4 regions of the Paenibacillus cisolokensis genome follow, and region 4 is predicted to be linked to each of the others. Evidence: predicted binding sites of a transcription regulator. Region 4 holds the regulator's gene; each other region holds the start of a gene.

The links. Region 4 encodes LexA, which represses DNA repair genes until DNA is damaged. Its sites were predicted from a motif close to CGAACATATGTTCG; they were not measured.
Region 1: a site for LexA is predicted at 2,198-2,211, ahead of ABEV74_RS13610 (phosphonate ABC transporter ATP-binding protein). Genes of this name have one in related genera too.
Region 2: a site for LexA is predicted at 1,441-1,454, ahead of ruvC (crossover junction endodeoxyribonuclease RuvC). Genes of this name have one in related genera too.
Region 3: a site for LexA is predicted at 1,738-1,751, ahead of ABEV74_RS00830 (YhjD family protein). Genes of this name have one in related genera too.

What each region holds. Positions count from the first base shown of each region.
Region 1 is NZ_JBCNFP010000077.1:43,246-46,899, reverse strand. It holds gene ABEV74_RS13625 (APC family permease) at 1-194, opposite strand, end outside; gene ABEV74_RS13620 (DUF3298 and DUF4163 domain-containing protein) at 256-858, opposite strand; gene ABEV74_RS13615 (GNAT family N-acetyltransferase) at 877-1,392, opposite strand; gene ABEV74_RS13610 (phosphonate ABC transporter ATP-binding protein) at 1,389-2,114, opposite strand; gene ABEV74_RS13605 (hypothetical protein) at 2,266-2,490, shown strand; gene ABEV74_RS13600 (sulfatase family protein) at 2,573-3,654, opposite strand, start outside.
Region 2 is NZ_JBCNFP010000017.1:144,667-148,320, reverse strand. It holds gene ABEV74_RS03475 (LysM peptidoglycan-binding domain-containing protein) at 1-552, shown strand, start outside; gene ABEV74_RS03470 (BofC C-terminal domain-containing protein) at 699-1,337, shown strand; gene ruvC (crossover junction endodeoxyribonuclease RuvC) at 1,528-2,031, shown strand; gene ruvA (Holliday junction branch migration protein RuvA) at 2,028-2,651, shown strand; gene ruvB (Holliday junction branch migration DNA helicase RuvB) at 2,671-3,654, shown strand, end outside.
Region 3 is NZ_JBCNFP010000003.1:77,564-81,217, forward strand. It holds gene ABEV74_RS00820 (YhjD family protein) at 1-283, opposite strand, end outside; gene ABEV74_RS00825 (DNA polymerase IV) at 380-1,309, opposite strand; gene ABEV74_RS00830 (YhjD family protein) at 1,313-1,690, opposite strand; gene ABEV74_RS00835 (hypothetical protein) at 1,911-2,192, opposite strand; TPP riboswitch at 2,650-2,771, shown strand; gene ABEV74_RS00840 (ABC transporter substrate-binding protein) at 2,960-3,654, shown strand, end outside.
Region 4 is NZ_JBCNFP010000056.1:27,080-30,733, forward strand. It holds gene ABEV74_RS09580 (hypothetical protein) at 1-70, opposite strand, end outside; gene ABEV74_RS09585 (DUF896 domain-containing protein) at 113-310, opposite strand; gene ABEV74_RS09590 (LysM peptidoglycan-binding domain-containing protein) at 476-856, opposite strand; gene lexA (transcriptional repressor LexA) at 1,048-1,668, shown strand; gene glnA (type I glutamate--ammonia ligase) at 3,103-3,654, opposite strand, start outside.

The sequences.
Region 1 (3,654 bases), on a different contig from region 4:
CCGCGGCGCAGCTGCTGGGCGAGACCGAACCGGTTCAGGTCATGTTTGTCCCTCATCCACCGGACATATTCGGTCTGATCGCCGAGCGTCAGATGCCGTGAAGCTCTCACCCGCCGTTCGGCCAGCGCGGCCAAAGCGATGGCTGTCGCGCAAACGGCGGCAAAAAGCAGCGCTCCTACGAGCACGAACCCCATTGATGCCCACCTCCCTCTTCTACCCTATGAAGAGGAAGCGAACCGCAGCACTGCTTGTTTTTTACAGCATGGCAGCCAATGGCCCGTCATCGTTAATGATCGGCTCCAGCTCGTAGACGGAGATCGGAAAATAGGGAAATCCGTAAACGTACGGCGCCAATTCATACAATTGAAAGTAAATGACCAGCGAACGGTCCGCTACATAAAAATCCTGGTCCGGACGTATCGACTGGAACGGCTGGAGCGTATCGATCTTCCGCTCTTTAATCTGCTCCGCCACGATTTCGGACAATACTTTGACATAGGGACTGCCGGGTTTGAACAATTCGTGAAGCGCATACGAGCGGCCGGTTGTCGTATCGAACGTCAGCGAGCGCTGCAGCGTCAGCCCGTGCGCCCCGCCGGTGTACGCATAATTGAAAAGCGAAATGCTCAGCACCTGGCTGTGGTTTGTCTTTGTCTCGAAATAGCCAATCATCTCGGCGCGCGGATCGTCCAGCGAGCCTTGATCGACGACGAGCTGGCGGACCGTGCCGCGAATGGCATCGTTAATGTCCGCTTCCGCTCTGCGGCTGTGCAAGCCGCGTACGACCGGAACCCACAGTTCCGTCTTCGGCAACACGACGCGATGCGACGAAATGATTGGAGGAGGGTGAAAAACCATAATGGAACACCTGCCTAGTCAGCAATGATGTTCCATTATATGCACCCGCCTCATCTCATGCCATTCGATGCCTCCATGGTTCGAGGCGGCCGGACCGATATATTCGAAACCTTGCTTGCGGTAAAAATCGACCAGATGCTTCTCGCACATCAGCATGACGGATGCGAGTCCGTCGGTTTCGGCTTGACGGATCAGACGTCTGACAAGCTTGGAAGCGATGCCGCGGCGGCGCCATGACGGCTCGACTGCGACGGTCAACACGCAAAAATGAATGCCGTCGTCGTCCGCCCCCTGAACCCCCTTCGCCTCGTCGCCGCAAGTCGGACTGTTCGTTCGTACGCCGTTGGCGATGCCGACCAGCTTGCCGCCGATCCAGGCCGACCAGAAATAAGCGCCGAATCGCCGGTAGCGGTAACGGAACGCTTCCGCCGTCGCCGCCGCCTCCGGCGGGTAGCACAGACGTTCCAGCCGGTAAGCTGCATCCAGCTCTTCCTCCCGAATCGGGCGCAGCTCGATCGCGGACAGCTCGCTCACAGCAGCATCTTCTCCCGCTCCGTCAGCCTTCTGCCGCTTACGTCGAGCACGATCCGGCCCTGATTCAGTCCGATCGTGCGGTCGGCGAAACGCTCCGCCCAATCGCCCTGGTGGAGCACCGCGATGACAATCAGCCCCTGCTCCTTGCACAGCCGCTTCAAGTCGGCGAGCACCGTATCGGCCGCGTGCGGATCGAGTCCCGATACCGGTTCGTCGGCCAATATCACCTTGGCGCCGTGCACGAGCGCCCGGGCGATCGCGATGCGCTGTTTCTCGCCGCCGCTCATGTTGCTCACTTTCTGGTGCGCCTTGTCCAGCAGCCCCATTTTCTCGATCATATCCATCGCGCCCATATAATCGTCATTGCGCACCATGCCGGTCAGACGCCGGAAGATCGACGTTTGATAAGCGGAACCGATCAGCACGTTTTTCAGACCGGTCCGGTTCGGATACAGAACGGGCTTCTCTTCCAGGTACGCGACCTCGCGCCGGATTTTGCGAATGCCCGCCCAGCCCTGCTTGAAAATATCCGTCCCGTCGAAGACGTACGTGCCGCCGCTCCATTTTTCGCGCAGCGCCAGGCAGCGCAGCAGCATCGACTTGCCGCTCCCGCTCGCGCCCTTGACGGCGATGAACTGGCCTTGTCCGGCTTCCAGCGTAATATCGTCCAGCACCTTGGGCCCGCCGGGTATCTGTTTCGTCAATCGGGATACGTGAATCATGTCCGTTTCTCCTTTGCAGCGCGTCCGTTTTTGCGAAGTTTTCCTATAAACTAGTTTACGGGAAACAAAAAACAGTTTCCACCCGAACAAATGTTTGTTATAATAGAAACAAGAACAAACGTTCTATCCATTGCGAAGGAGGCTGACCAGCATGACCAACTGCGAGAACTATCGTTTTGTGGAAAAGCATCGTCCGTGGCGGGACTTGACGTTCAAGTTTTATGCCGACGGCAGACTGACCATTATCGATAACGAAGCGGGGGTGCCGGTCGCTCCGCGCGAATTGAAAGGAGACAGTCTGGATTTTTACGTACGGAAGCGCATTTCGTTCATCAAGAACGATCTGATCGCGAAGAAGACCAAGTACGGCGCCTGACGACGGTCAGGCAGCAGCCGTTATGATGAGAAAGCAGAGGTCGCACAAGGCGCCCCTGCTTTTTTTTATCCTATGAAGCCGCTTATTCGTAGTCCTTTACTTTTTCTTTCAGCCGATACAGCTGTTCCTTGAGGCTGCGGACGGTATCTGCATATTCCGGATCGTGGTAGACGCTGTTGAGTTCGTAAGGATCTTGCTGCAGATCGAACAGTTCCCATTCCGGCTCTTTCGGATCGTCGATCGAATGGGTCGTGCCGAGCGCCTCCGCATAATAGTAGATTAATTTGTATCTTTCGGTGCGGATGCCGTAATGCGCGTACACACCATGATGGGACAGATGCATCCAATAACGGTAATACATGGACGTTTGCCAGCCTTCCGGCACTTCGCCTTTCATCAGCGGCCGCAAGCTGCTTCCCTGCATATGATCCGGAATATCGATTCCCGCATAATCCAGGAAGGTCGGAGCGAAGTCCACATTCAGCGCCATCGCCTTCTGCACGCTGCCGGGCCGGATTTCTTTCGGATACCTTACAATAAAGGGCATGCGCAGCGATTCCTCGTACATGAACCGTTTGTCGTACCAGCCGTGGTCGCCCAGGAAAAAGCCCTGGTCCGACGTGTAGATGACGATCGTATTGTCCGCTAGCCCCTTCTCGTCGAGATAATCCAGGAGACGGCCGACATTATCGTCGACCGACGCGATACATCTCAAATAATCTTTTATGTACCGCTGGTATTTCCACTTCTTCACCTCGAGCGGCGTAAGCCCTTCCGGAGGCTCTCCTTTCGTATCGAGCGCATTCAAGTCCCTGTCGATCCTCATCGTAGCGGCTGCGGCGGCCGCCGCCCGGTTGCTGTAATCGTCATAGAACGTTTCCGGCTCCGGGATGTCGATATCCTCGTACATATGGGCATGCTTGTCGTCCGGCTCCCAATGGCGATGCGGCGCCTTATGATGGCACATGAGAAAGAATGGTTTGTCCTGATCGCGATTTTCAAGCCACTCGAGCGACAAGTCGGTGATGATGTCGGTGACATAGCCGGTATACGGCTTGAGCTCGCCCATTTCGTACATCGAAGGGTTGTGGTACTCCCCTTGATCGGGGAGAATATTCCAGTAATCGAAGCCGGTCGGGTCATAGACCCCTCCGTGCCCCAGAT
Region 2 (3,654 bases), on a different contig from region 4:
ATGCCGGCGAAGGGCGACGAAAATGTGGCCCCGGAATTCGCTAAAGGGGAAAGCTGGCCCTATACGCAGGGCGTAATGCCGTCCGCGGTCAACGATCCGTACTTCCCGTATTGGGGAGCCGCACCGTGGGGCGCAGCGCCGAACATCATGCCTTACGCTTATGGGCATGAAGGCGATTATTCTCCGTATTCGTACGGCAGCGATACGCCCGGGAATGCCCCCGCCTATCTGCATGGCGCCAACCCGGCGTACGGTTATAACGCGGCAGCCTACGGCTGGCATCAGCCCGTCTATGGCAGCTACTGGCCGCATACCGCCGGCGTGCACGGCGGCGGAAAAGAAAAGCCTTGCAAATGCGGTTCCAAAGACAAGCGGGAAGAAAGCGATAGCGAAACGCGAAGCTCGAATGACGAGATCGGGTTTTCGGCGAACGCGGTGACCTTGCCGAAGAAGACGGCCGCGCCGCGCAAATCGGCCAGAAAGACCGTCCGCGTCTCTTCGCAGCCGTCCCCGCCGGTGCGGCGCCGCAGCACGCCGTGGATTAATCGTTGACCCGAATTCGAGTCGGTTGCGGGAAGGTCCCCGTCTCATTCGCCTAGCGGGAGAAGGGGGCTTTCTTTTTCGTTTCCTGATCATGCATATTCCGCCATATTCGAGAGACAATATACCAAAAGCGGAGTTAAGGGGGTTCCCAACCTATGCAATTCAGCCTCTGGAAACAAATCAAAAAGCGGCTTCGCAGAGCTAAGCGGCCGATTTTGTCCCTGGGCTGCTGGGCGGCTCTCGCTGCCGCAATATGGAACGTGCCCGCTGTTGCCGACGGGGCGCCGCAGCATCCGGCAGGCCGGGATGCGAGCGGAACGGCCGCCGTCATCGAGTCGATTGCCGACAGTAACGTGCCGCACGAAGTTTACGTGCGGCGCATTTACATTTGCGGCGAGGAGACGGAGCGGCTCGGAACGATGACGTCCCGGAAGGTGATCGGTCTTCTGCGCAGCCATCCCGAATGGTCGGCCGAGATCGATCAAGACGGGGCGGTACGGATAGTCGAACGGATTGAAGATTTGGCCGATACATGCAGGGGCCAAGTTTATATCGGCCTGGACAAGCAGGGCAACGTGGCGCTGTTCGCAGGTCCCCCCAAGCGGGAGAAGGTGATCCGGACGTTTTTCCAGATCGATATTCAGTATATGGAGAGCAGTCTGCCGAAAGACAGGGTGGACCGGCTGATCGAAGGAATCCGGATCAACGATATCGACGAATACAACAGCGTACTGTCCACTTACAGCGACTATGCGCTGGAGCATAGCGAGAAGGTTATGAAGCCGGCCGATTGATGCGTTGCCGGATAAGCCGGCGAAGCCGGGGCACACAGGGCTGATTCCAAGCAGAAGGACACTGCTTCGGGAACAGCCCTGTTTTTTATGAAAAGGGGGATCTCAAACGCTTGTTCTCATGGCCGTTATCTTTTGTTATACTAAGAGGGCAGAGTTTCAACGCGCTGCAGATCGTGAGGGGAGAACGGGTTTGCGGGTTATGGGAATTGATCCCGGCATTGCGATTGCCGGATTCGGATTTATTGACAAGAGCGGGCACAAGCTCGTGCCGGTACAGTACGGTTCGATCGAGACGGAAGCGGGCACGCCGCAGGAGAAGCGGCTGCTGCAGATATACGAATCGGCGGGAACGCTGATGGATCGGTACAAGCCGGACGCCGTGGCGGTTGAGAAACTGTTTTTTAACCGCAACGTGACGACGGCTTTTGCCGTTGGTCAAGCGCGCGGCGTCATCATCCTCGCAGCTGCGGAGCGGGGAGTGCCGGTCGCCGAATATACGCCGCTGCAGGTGAAACAGGCGGTTGTCGGCTACGGCAAAGCCGAAAAGCGGCAAGTGCAGGAGATGGTGCGCATGTTTCTGAAGCTGGCTGCGGTGCCGAAGCCGGACGATGTGGCCGACGCGCTGGCAGTGGCAATCTGCCACGCCCATACTGCCGTCATGGCGCACAAAATAAACGAGGTGCTGCGCCGATGATCGATTATGTGAAAGGACGCGTCGTTCATCTGGATGCGGAATATATCGTCGTCGACGTCAGAGACGTCGGCTATCGGATTTTTACGCCGAACCCGTACAGCTTCGCGCGTTCGGAAGAGCCGGTCGTCGTCTACACCCATCATTATGTGCGCGAGGACGCAGAGCTTCTGTTCGGGTTCGCGACGCGGGAGGAACAGAAGCTGTTTCGGACGCTACTCGACGTCTCCGGCATCGGGCCGCGCGTGGCGCTCGGCATTTTGGCCGGCGGGAGGCCCGATGCGATCGCGGCCGCCATCCGCCAGGAGAATGTCGCTTTTCTGACGAAGCTGCCGGGCATCGGCAAGAAGACGGCGCAGCGGATGATTCTGGATCTGAAGGACAAGCTCGGCGCCGAAGGCGCGGATCTGCATTCGGCGGCCGGACTGGAGGCTCCGGAAGCCGAACCGGCCGATGCTGCTGCCGGCACGGCATGGCGCGAAGCGCGTGAAGGGCTGCTTGCGCTCGGCTATACGGCGGCGGAGCTGGACCGGGCGTGGCATCGGCTGCGCGACAGCGTAACGGCCGACGAGCCGGTCGATTCGCTTATGAAGCGGGCGCTGCAGCAGCTGTTCAAGGGTTGACGGAAGGAGGACGATACATATGGAAGAGCGAATAGTTTCCGCCAATCTGATGATGGACGACCATGCTGTCGAATTGAGCTTGCGTCCCCGCTATCTGGATGAATACATCGGGCAGACGAACGCGAAGGAAAATTTGAAGGTTTATATCGAAGCTGCCAAAATGCGCAAGGAAGCGCTCGACCATGTGCTGCTGTACGGGCCGCCGGGTCTCGGCAAGACGACGCTCTCGAACATTATCGCCAACGAGCTCGGCGTGCAGCTGCGGACGACGTCGGGCCCGGCAATCGAGCGGCCGGGCGATCTGGCCGCGCTGCTGACGAATTTGCAGGAGGGCGATGTCCTCTTTATCGACGAAATCCATCGGCTCCACCGTTCGGTGGAGGAAGTGCTGTATCCGGCAATGGAAGATTTCGCCCTCGATATTATGATCGGCAAAGGACCGAGCGCCCGCTCCGTCCGGCTCGATCTGCCGCCGTTCACCCTTGTCGGCGCCACTACTCGCGCCGGCTTGCTGTCGGCGCCGTTGCGCGACCGGTTCGGCGTTGTCAGCCGGCTGGAATATTATACGGTGGACGAGCTGGCCTTTATCGTTACCCGGGCGGCGGAAATTTTGGGCGTCACCGTCGTTGGGGAAGCCGCGAACGAAATTGCCATGCGTTCCCGCGGCACGCCGCGGATCGCCAACCGGTTGCTGAAACGGGTGCGCGACTTCGCGCAGGTGCGGGGCGATGGCATCATCACATATGAGATCGCCCGTTCGGCGATGGAGCTGCTGCAGGTCGATCCGCTCGGCCTCGACAGCATCGACCATAAAATGCTGCGGTCGATGGTTACGGCTTTCCGCGGTGGTCCGGTCGGGCTCGATACGATTGCCGCCACGATCGGGGAGGAAAGCCAGACGATCGAGGACGTGTACGAGCCATATTTGATGCAGATCGGCTTTCTGCAGCGGACGCCGCGCGGACGGGTCGTGACGCCGCTCGCATACCGGCACCTCGGAATC
Region 3 (3,654 bases), on a different contig from region 4:
GATAGCCCCTGCACAAATAACGGGCCTCAATGCACAATTCGGTTCGCTGTTGCTCGTACACCTTTATTCCTCTGCCGCGCATTTTTTTCCGAAGCAACGTAACGTCTGCAGTGATTAAATCTTGCGCAGATCGTAAGGCTCTTACATATACAACGTCCATCTTTAGCTTTACTGTCCCTAATGCTTTAATATCCCTTTCCAACACATCCAAAAGAATAGGGAGTAAAATGTATTCTTTGACCAATTGGAGGTCTCCTTCAGTCTCCAAGGGCGCTTGTGTCATACAATCAGCCTCCCGCCTAACTCCTCATTCGACACCTTCCCGCAAAATTGAGCATAAATAGACAGAATTATGCTCAATATTTATTTATGCTCAATATTAAACTGCCCAAAAAACACTGTTTTTCCAGGCGATTAAAGGCTTTTTAGTTTTATGCACACATATTTTAATATTGATACCCAAAAGGACGACGTTGATATCGTCCGGATTTTGGTAATCGTACGGCAGCGTCGTCTGGCGGCCGATCCCTTTCTGCCGGTCGAAGGCGTCGGGCGTTACGGGCGAATCGTCGTAGCCGTTCGCCGTCCGCCACATCACTTCGCTCCATATATCGCACTGCTTCTTCATATACGTTTTCATTTTCCGCTTCAGCTCGGGCAGCGGCGTGCGGGCGAGCTTGCCGATCGTGTCGATCCCGATCTGCCGCAGATGGTTCATCGTGCGGGTGCCGACGCCGAACAGGCAGTCCGTCGGGCGGACCCAAAGCTCTTCCATATTGTCGCGGGTTAATTGAAACACGCCCGTTTCGTTCTTTTTGGCGAAATTGTCGCAGGCCATTTTGGCCAATATCTTGTTTTCGCCGATCCCTATGCGGGTATAAATGCCCGTTTCGTTGCGCACCCGTATCTGGATATGCCGGGCGAGCTCGAGCGGGGTGCATTGAAAATGAGCCAGGCTGGCCGAAACGTCGATAAACTGCTCGTCGATGCTAAACGGCTCCACCAGATCGGAATACGACTCCAAAATGTTCGTAATTTGCATGGAAGCGCGAATGTACGTTTCCATCCTCGGCCGGCGCACGACCAAATCCGGACATTTGGCCAGCGCCTGGCCCAACGCTTCCCCCGTCACAATGCCGAACTTCTTCGCCAGCGGACAGGCGGCGAGCACGATGCCGCTCCGCCGTTCGGGATCCCCGGCTACGACGAGCGGTTGATCGCGGTACCAGGGAGCGGCCGCTTTCTCGACCGATGCGTAGAAAGATTGGCAGTCCGCAAGGAAAATGACGCGCTTCTCGCTGCTGTTCATTTGTCAATCTCCGCCTTCAATCTGGATGTTCAGACGGTCCGCCAGTCCGATTTCCATTTCCGCCCGGATCAGATCCCAGAGCAGCACCATGCGGTGCTCGTAGCCCCGGCACCGGTACCGGGCCGACAGCGAAAACCGGGTGCGGCGCGTCCCGTATACTTGGATGCTGCGGGATTTCAATTCGCCGTTCAGCTCATGTTGTCTTCGGATCACCCCTTCCTGAATCCGGCGCAGGACGGCTGCATAAAGGGAAGGAAACGTAAAGCCGCCGGAACCGACGGCGGCAATGTCCCGCTCCAGCACATCGAGCATGACCGGAATGATCAGGGACTCTTTGACCAGAAGCAGCTCCTCTTCCGTGGGCAAAGGAGATTGCGGCATTCCGGTTCCCCCCGACTATGAGGTACTGGGCATTCATTATTATATAACGAACAAACGTTCGCTATGCAAGTGGTAAAAAATAACGCCAGAAGGCGGAATCGGGCGGAGAAAAGGCCCGCCAGGCCTATGCCGGGCGGACCTTTGAACCGAAATAGCCCACTCAGAAAGGGACAGCGAACCGCCCTTTTCGCAACGCGAAAGTGTACGCGAACGGCAACCGCTACCTCAGTTTTTTCAAACCGTGGGATTTGTGGAATCCGCGCGAGCGGCGTATGTCTTGCGCTCCCCGGACCCCCTGCGTGCCGCCGTCCGGACCGTAAGGCCCAACTTCGTCGCGCACGGAATAAACGTAGCGGTGATGATAAACCGGGATACAGTGGTGACGGTTTACGATTTCAATCGGATGAATGACATGGACGCGCTGCGGGTGACAAATATCGCGGTATATTCGGCGCGGCGGATCGTAAACGGCGGCGTCCGGACAAAAAGGTCGACAGTACATCTGGTTCTCTCCTTTCGGTTGGACTTACAATAGTATACGGGCACTGGGAATTAATGCTTGTGCGAATGCCTCGCGGACAAATGCCGGATTATGCGGGACAAGATGAAAAACAATCCTTTGTTCCTTGGAAACAGTCCATACCAGCCTGCCGAAGGAGTCGTATCGAGCTAGCCGAAAGGCTGTGCGCCAGGCTCGGAACGCTGGCGCCCGTGAGCGCCGCGGCCGCCGTCGACGCGGGACCGCATGAGGCGCATATGCTGCAGCTGGACAGCGCGAAAGCGAGGTCGCGGCTCGGCTGGCGGCCGGTATGGGGAATCGCAGAGATATTTTTATGGAGTATTACAAAGATGAGCCGTACTGCGCCGACGTGCTGGCCTGGATTCGAAGCATAGGGTCGGGGAAATCGCGGTAGCTTTTTTGCCGCCTTCTGCTATAATAGAAATCAGCTGTTCACAACCGCATAGCACCGGGGAGCTGGAGAGGCCGGCTGAGAGGGGATTCCGCTTGCGTGCGCAACAAATCCCGACCCGTATACCTGATCTGGATAATGCCAGCGTAGGAACTGATTTATTGATTGCGCGTTGCCGCGCGTAAGCCGGGGTTGCTCGTGCGGACGCACGCGTACGGCATTCGGACGCCCTCCAGACGGAGGGCGTTTTTTTTATTGAACGGGCTAGCGCCCGGGTTCCGTTTCGGCCTTCGGACTGTGCGATTGCGTGAACGGATGACAGGTCGTTAGGACCGGTAAAAGAAGGGGAGAAATCATCATGAAAACAGACAGACGCTTCAGCCGAAAATGGGGGATCGCGGCCATCGCGCTCGCGCTGCTGCTGTCCGCGTGCGGCTCGTCCGGAGGCGCCAAAGATCCGGAGGCGCAGACGGGAGAGGGGGAGCCGCAGGAGAAGGAGCTGACGAAAGTGCAGCTTGTGCTCGACTGGACGCCGAATACGAACCATACGGGGCTCTATGTGGCGCGGGACAAAGGCTTCTTCAAGGAGCAGGGGCTCGATGTGGAAATCGTGCAGCCGGGCGAAGCGGGCGCGGACGCGATGGTGGCGAAAGGGACGGCCGAATTCGGCGTGAGCTATCAGGAGAGCGTGACGCTGGCGCGCGTGCAAGGGGTGCCGATCGTGTCGATCGCGGCGGTCATCCAGCACAACACGTCGGGCTTTGCCGCTCCCGCCGACAAAAATATCAAGGAGCCGAAAGATTTCGAAGGCAAAAAGTACGGCGGCTGGGGTTCGCCGGTGGAAGAAGCGATGCTGGCCTCGATTATGGAGGAGCAGGGCGCGGACGTCAGCAAGGTCGATATCGTTAACATCGGCAACGCCGATTTCTTTACGGCCGTGAAGCGGGACATCGATTTCGCCTGGATTTTCTATGCCTGGACGGGAATCGAAGCGGAGCTGCGCGGCGAGAAGCTGGACATCCTCTATGTCGCGGACTATAGCGACAAGCTGGA
Region 4 (3,654 bases):
CCTGTTTTTTTCTCGCTTTGTTCAATTGCGCGGAATTTTTGCGCACCTTGCGCTCCCACGTTCGCGACACGAATCATTTCCTCCCTGTTATGGATGAAGCGGTTTCGGCGTGCTAATGCTTGACCGAAGGCCGGTCCTCTTCGTCCGCCCACTTGATCGAATCGAGCTGATTGCGGAAATTGCGTCTGAAGTTCGCAAGATATTGCTGCCTGAGCTTGTCCCGTTCCACTATTTCCTCTTCGCTCAACCCGACGCTTTTCTGTTTGCGGGACAGCTCGTTGATCCGGGCGATCAGTTTCTCCACCTGCACTCACTCCTCTCCTGCTTCGCCGGAACTATCTATTACTTTGACATCTTCTTATATCCATTGTCAAGGCAGCGGGAAAGCAAGGGCAATTAAAAACGACCGGTCTTCACACCGGCCGAATATTCCGCAGGTCCGGAGTCAGGGAACCGTCTGTCCCAAGCCTGCGGCTCATCGCAGATCGGGCACGATCAGCGACATTCCCGGCACGATGTTGGACGAATCCAAACCGTTGCGCTTCTTCAGTTCATAAATGCGCCTTTGAATGTCGCCGTTCCCGTCCGGATGGGCCAGCGCGATGCTCCAAAGCGTGTCGCCTGGAGCGACGATAATCGTCTTCTCTCCCGCACCGGCAGGCTTCGGGGATACGCCGGAAGCGTCCGATACCCAGAATGAAAAAGCAATGGACAAAAACGCCAGCAGCGCCAGCGCGGCGAGAAGCCGGACGAAGCCCTTGCCAACGGTTGCCGTACCTGTCCGGGAAAGCGCTACGCAATTCTTTTTCCGATCTCTGTCATATATGCTGCGGTACGTTGTCGTATGAATCGTCATCGTTCAACACCCCAAACATTTGTTCTGTAATCAGAATATATCACGAACATATGTTTGAGGTCAATCGGTTTTCAGAACATTTGTTCCTAATTTTTTATGAAAATGCGAACCCATGTTTCTCGAACTTATGTTTGTACGAACTCGGGTTCTATGTTAGAATAGTAACCAAATCAACTAATGGAGTGATGACGGTGTCGAAGATTTCCAACCGCCAGCAGGCAATTCTTGAGTTCATCAAGAACGAAGTACGGGAGAAAGGCTATCCGCCTTCCGTCCGTGAAATTGGCGAAGCGGTGGGACTAGCCTCCAGCTCAACCGTACACGGTCATCTGGACCGGTTGGAGAAGAAAGGGCTCATCCGCCGGGACCCCACCAAACCGCGCGCCATCGAAATTCTCGATCAGGACGAGAACGAAATTCCGTTTCCGGTCGCCGTGGCCAAAGTCCCCGTTGTCGGGAAAGTAACGGCGGGCGTACCGATTACGGCTACGGAGAACATTGAGGACTATTTTCCGCTCCCCGCCCATTTCGTAGGGGATCATGAAGTATTCATACTTAATGTCGTCGGTGACAGCATGATCGAAGCCGGCATTCACGACGGCGATTACGTCATCGTCAGGCAGCAATCGACGGCCAACAACGGCGACATCGTCGTGGCGATGAACGAAGATGACGAAGCGACCGTCAAAACGTTCTATAAGGAGCGCGATCATATCCGGTTGCAGCCGGAAAACTCGACGATGGAACCGATATTGCTGAAAAACGTCACCATTCTCGGGAAAGTCATCGGCTTGTTCCGGGACATCCATTAATCGGACCGCCGTCCCTCATCGGCTTGTTTCGGGACATCCATAACCGGACCGCCGCTTTTATGCGGGAATCCCGTTTACCGATTTTTAAATCGGAATCACTATCGAACACCAGACAACCACCATCACCGCTTTGGACGGTAATGGTGGTTGTCTTTTGTTTCGCGCCCATCGCATGTTCGGCAAAGACAACAGGATGGCGACCAGGCTTCCGCTGTGCGTCCGATTGCGAACCTCGAAGGCCCTATTCGCCAGCGTCACCCCCACCGTACGACTGATTGTGACCTCCAAGGCCTTATTCGCTCGAACTATCCTCGCTGTGCGTCCAATTGCGAACTTCCAGGGCTTTATTCGCTCGCGCCATTGCCACCAATCCTGAAATTGCTTGCTTTACTCCGGCTCCGCGGCTGCTGGAATCTGAAAGATACAAGCCTTGTAAAATAAGAAAAACGCCTGACGGCGTCTCTGTCTAAGGACGATACTGTTTCGCTATAAATGCTTATATGAACAAAAGACGACATGGCGGCCAGGGCTCAATTCGCCCTCGCCCCGCTGTGAACTGCCACCTGTCCCGAAATTGCTTTACTCCGGCTCCGCGGCGGCCAGCATCCGGAAGATAGAAACCCAATAAAAGAACAAAGCTGCAAAAGTGCAACTTTTTCAGGGATAAAATAACCAAAACAGGAAAATTTCTGCGATAATGCAGTTTTTTTGATCCGTTCAAGCCAGACAAGCGAAAATCGCCAAAAATTACTGTATTTTGGCAGGATTTTTCGCTATAGTCATCTATTCGGGCCCAAATTCCTGTACTTTTGCAGCTTTTTCGCCAAAGCAATCTGCCGGGAGACAGAGGCGCTGAAGGCGAGGCACACCGACGGACGTGCGACGATTTGACGGAAGGCGAGGCACACCGACGGACGTGCGACGATTTGACGGAAGGCGCGGACAGTTAGGCAGGCAAATAGGAAGTGAGTTTTATACTTTCTTTAATGTTTAAGAGAAACTCCAAGCGGAGTCTTTCGAGAATTATCGGCCATGTTTAAGCGGAAGTATATGGTCATTAACGTCATTAACGCTAGTAAGGCCATTAACGCTAATTACGTCAGTAACGCTACACCAGTAACACCTTACGCCAGTAACGCCAGTAACGCCAATTACGCCAACAACTATCAACGGGCATTTTGTGAGCCAATGCAGGTTATCCCGCACCAACTCCAAAATGCCCGCAAATGGTAAATCCGCAATCCCTGATGTTGATTCCGTAATGCCTGCAAATCCGTATGCCAAACGTTAGTCCCGCAAACCTTACACGTTGACTCCGTATGCCAACGTTGATTCCGCAAACCCTAAACGTTAAATCAAAGTATGCCCAAACGGTGTTTCCTAAAACCCTAAACGTTGAACCCTTAATCCCTAGCGAGACATGGCATTAGACCATCAATACAACGTCAAATATTGATCGCGTTCCCACTGATGCACTTGCGTGCGGTACATATCCCATTCGATTTCTTTCAGTTCGTAGAAATGGGCCAGAGCGTGGTCGCCGAGAGCGTCGCAAATGACTTCATCGCGCAGCAATTCGGAGAGCGCTTCTTTCAAATCGGCCGGCAGACTCGGGATCCCTTCTTCGATCCGCTCTTCTTCGGTCATGACATAAATGTTGCGGTCGGTCGGCGCAGGCAGCGGCAGCTTGTTGCGGATGCCGTCAAGCCCGGCTTTCAGCATGACAGCGAGCGCCAGATACGGGTTGGCCGCCGGGTCGGGATTGCGCACCTCTACACGGGTGCTGAGCCCGCGGGATGCCGGAATCCGGATCATCGGGCTCCGGTTGCTTGCGGACCAGGCTACATAGCAGGGCGCTTCGTAGCCCGGAACGAGACGCTTGTAGGAGTTGACCGTCGGATTCGTAATGGCGGCGATCGCACGGGCATGCTTCAAGATGCCTGCCATATAATGACGCGCCGTATCGCTGAGACCGAGCTTATCGTC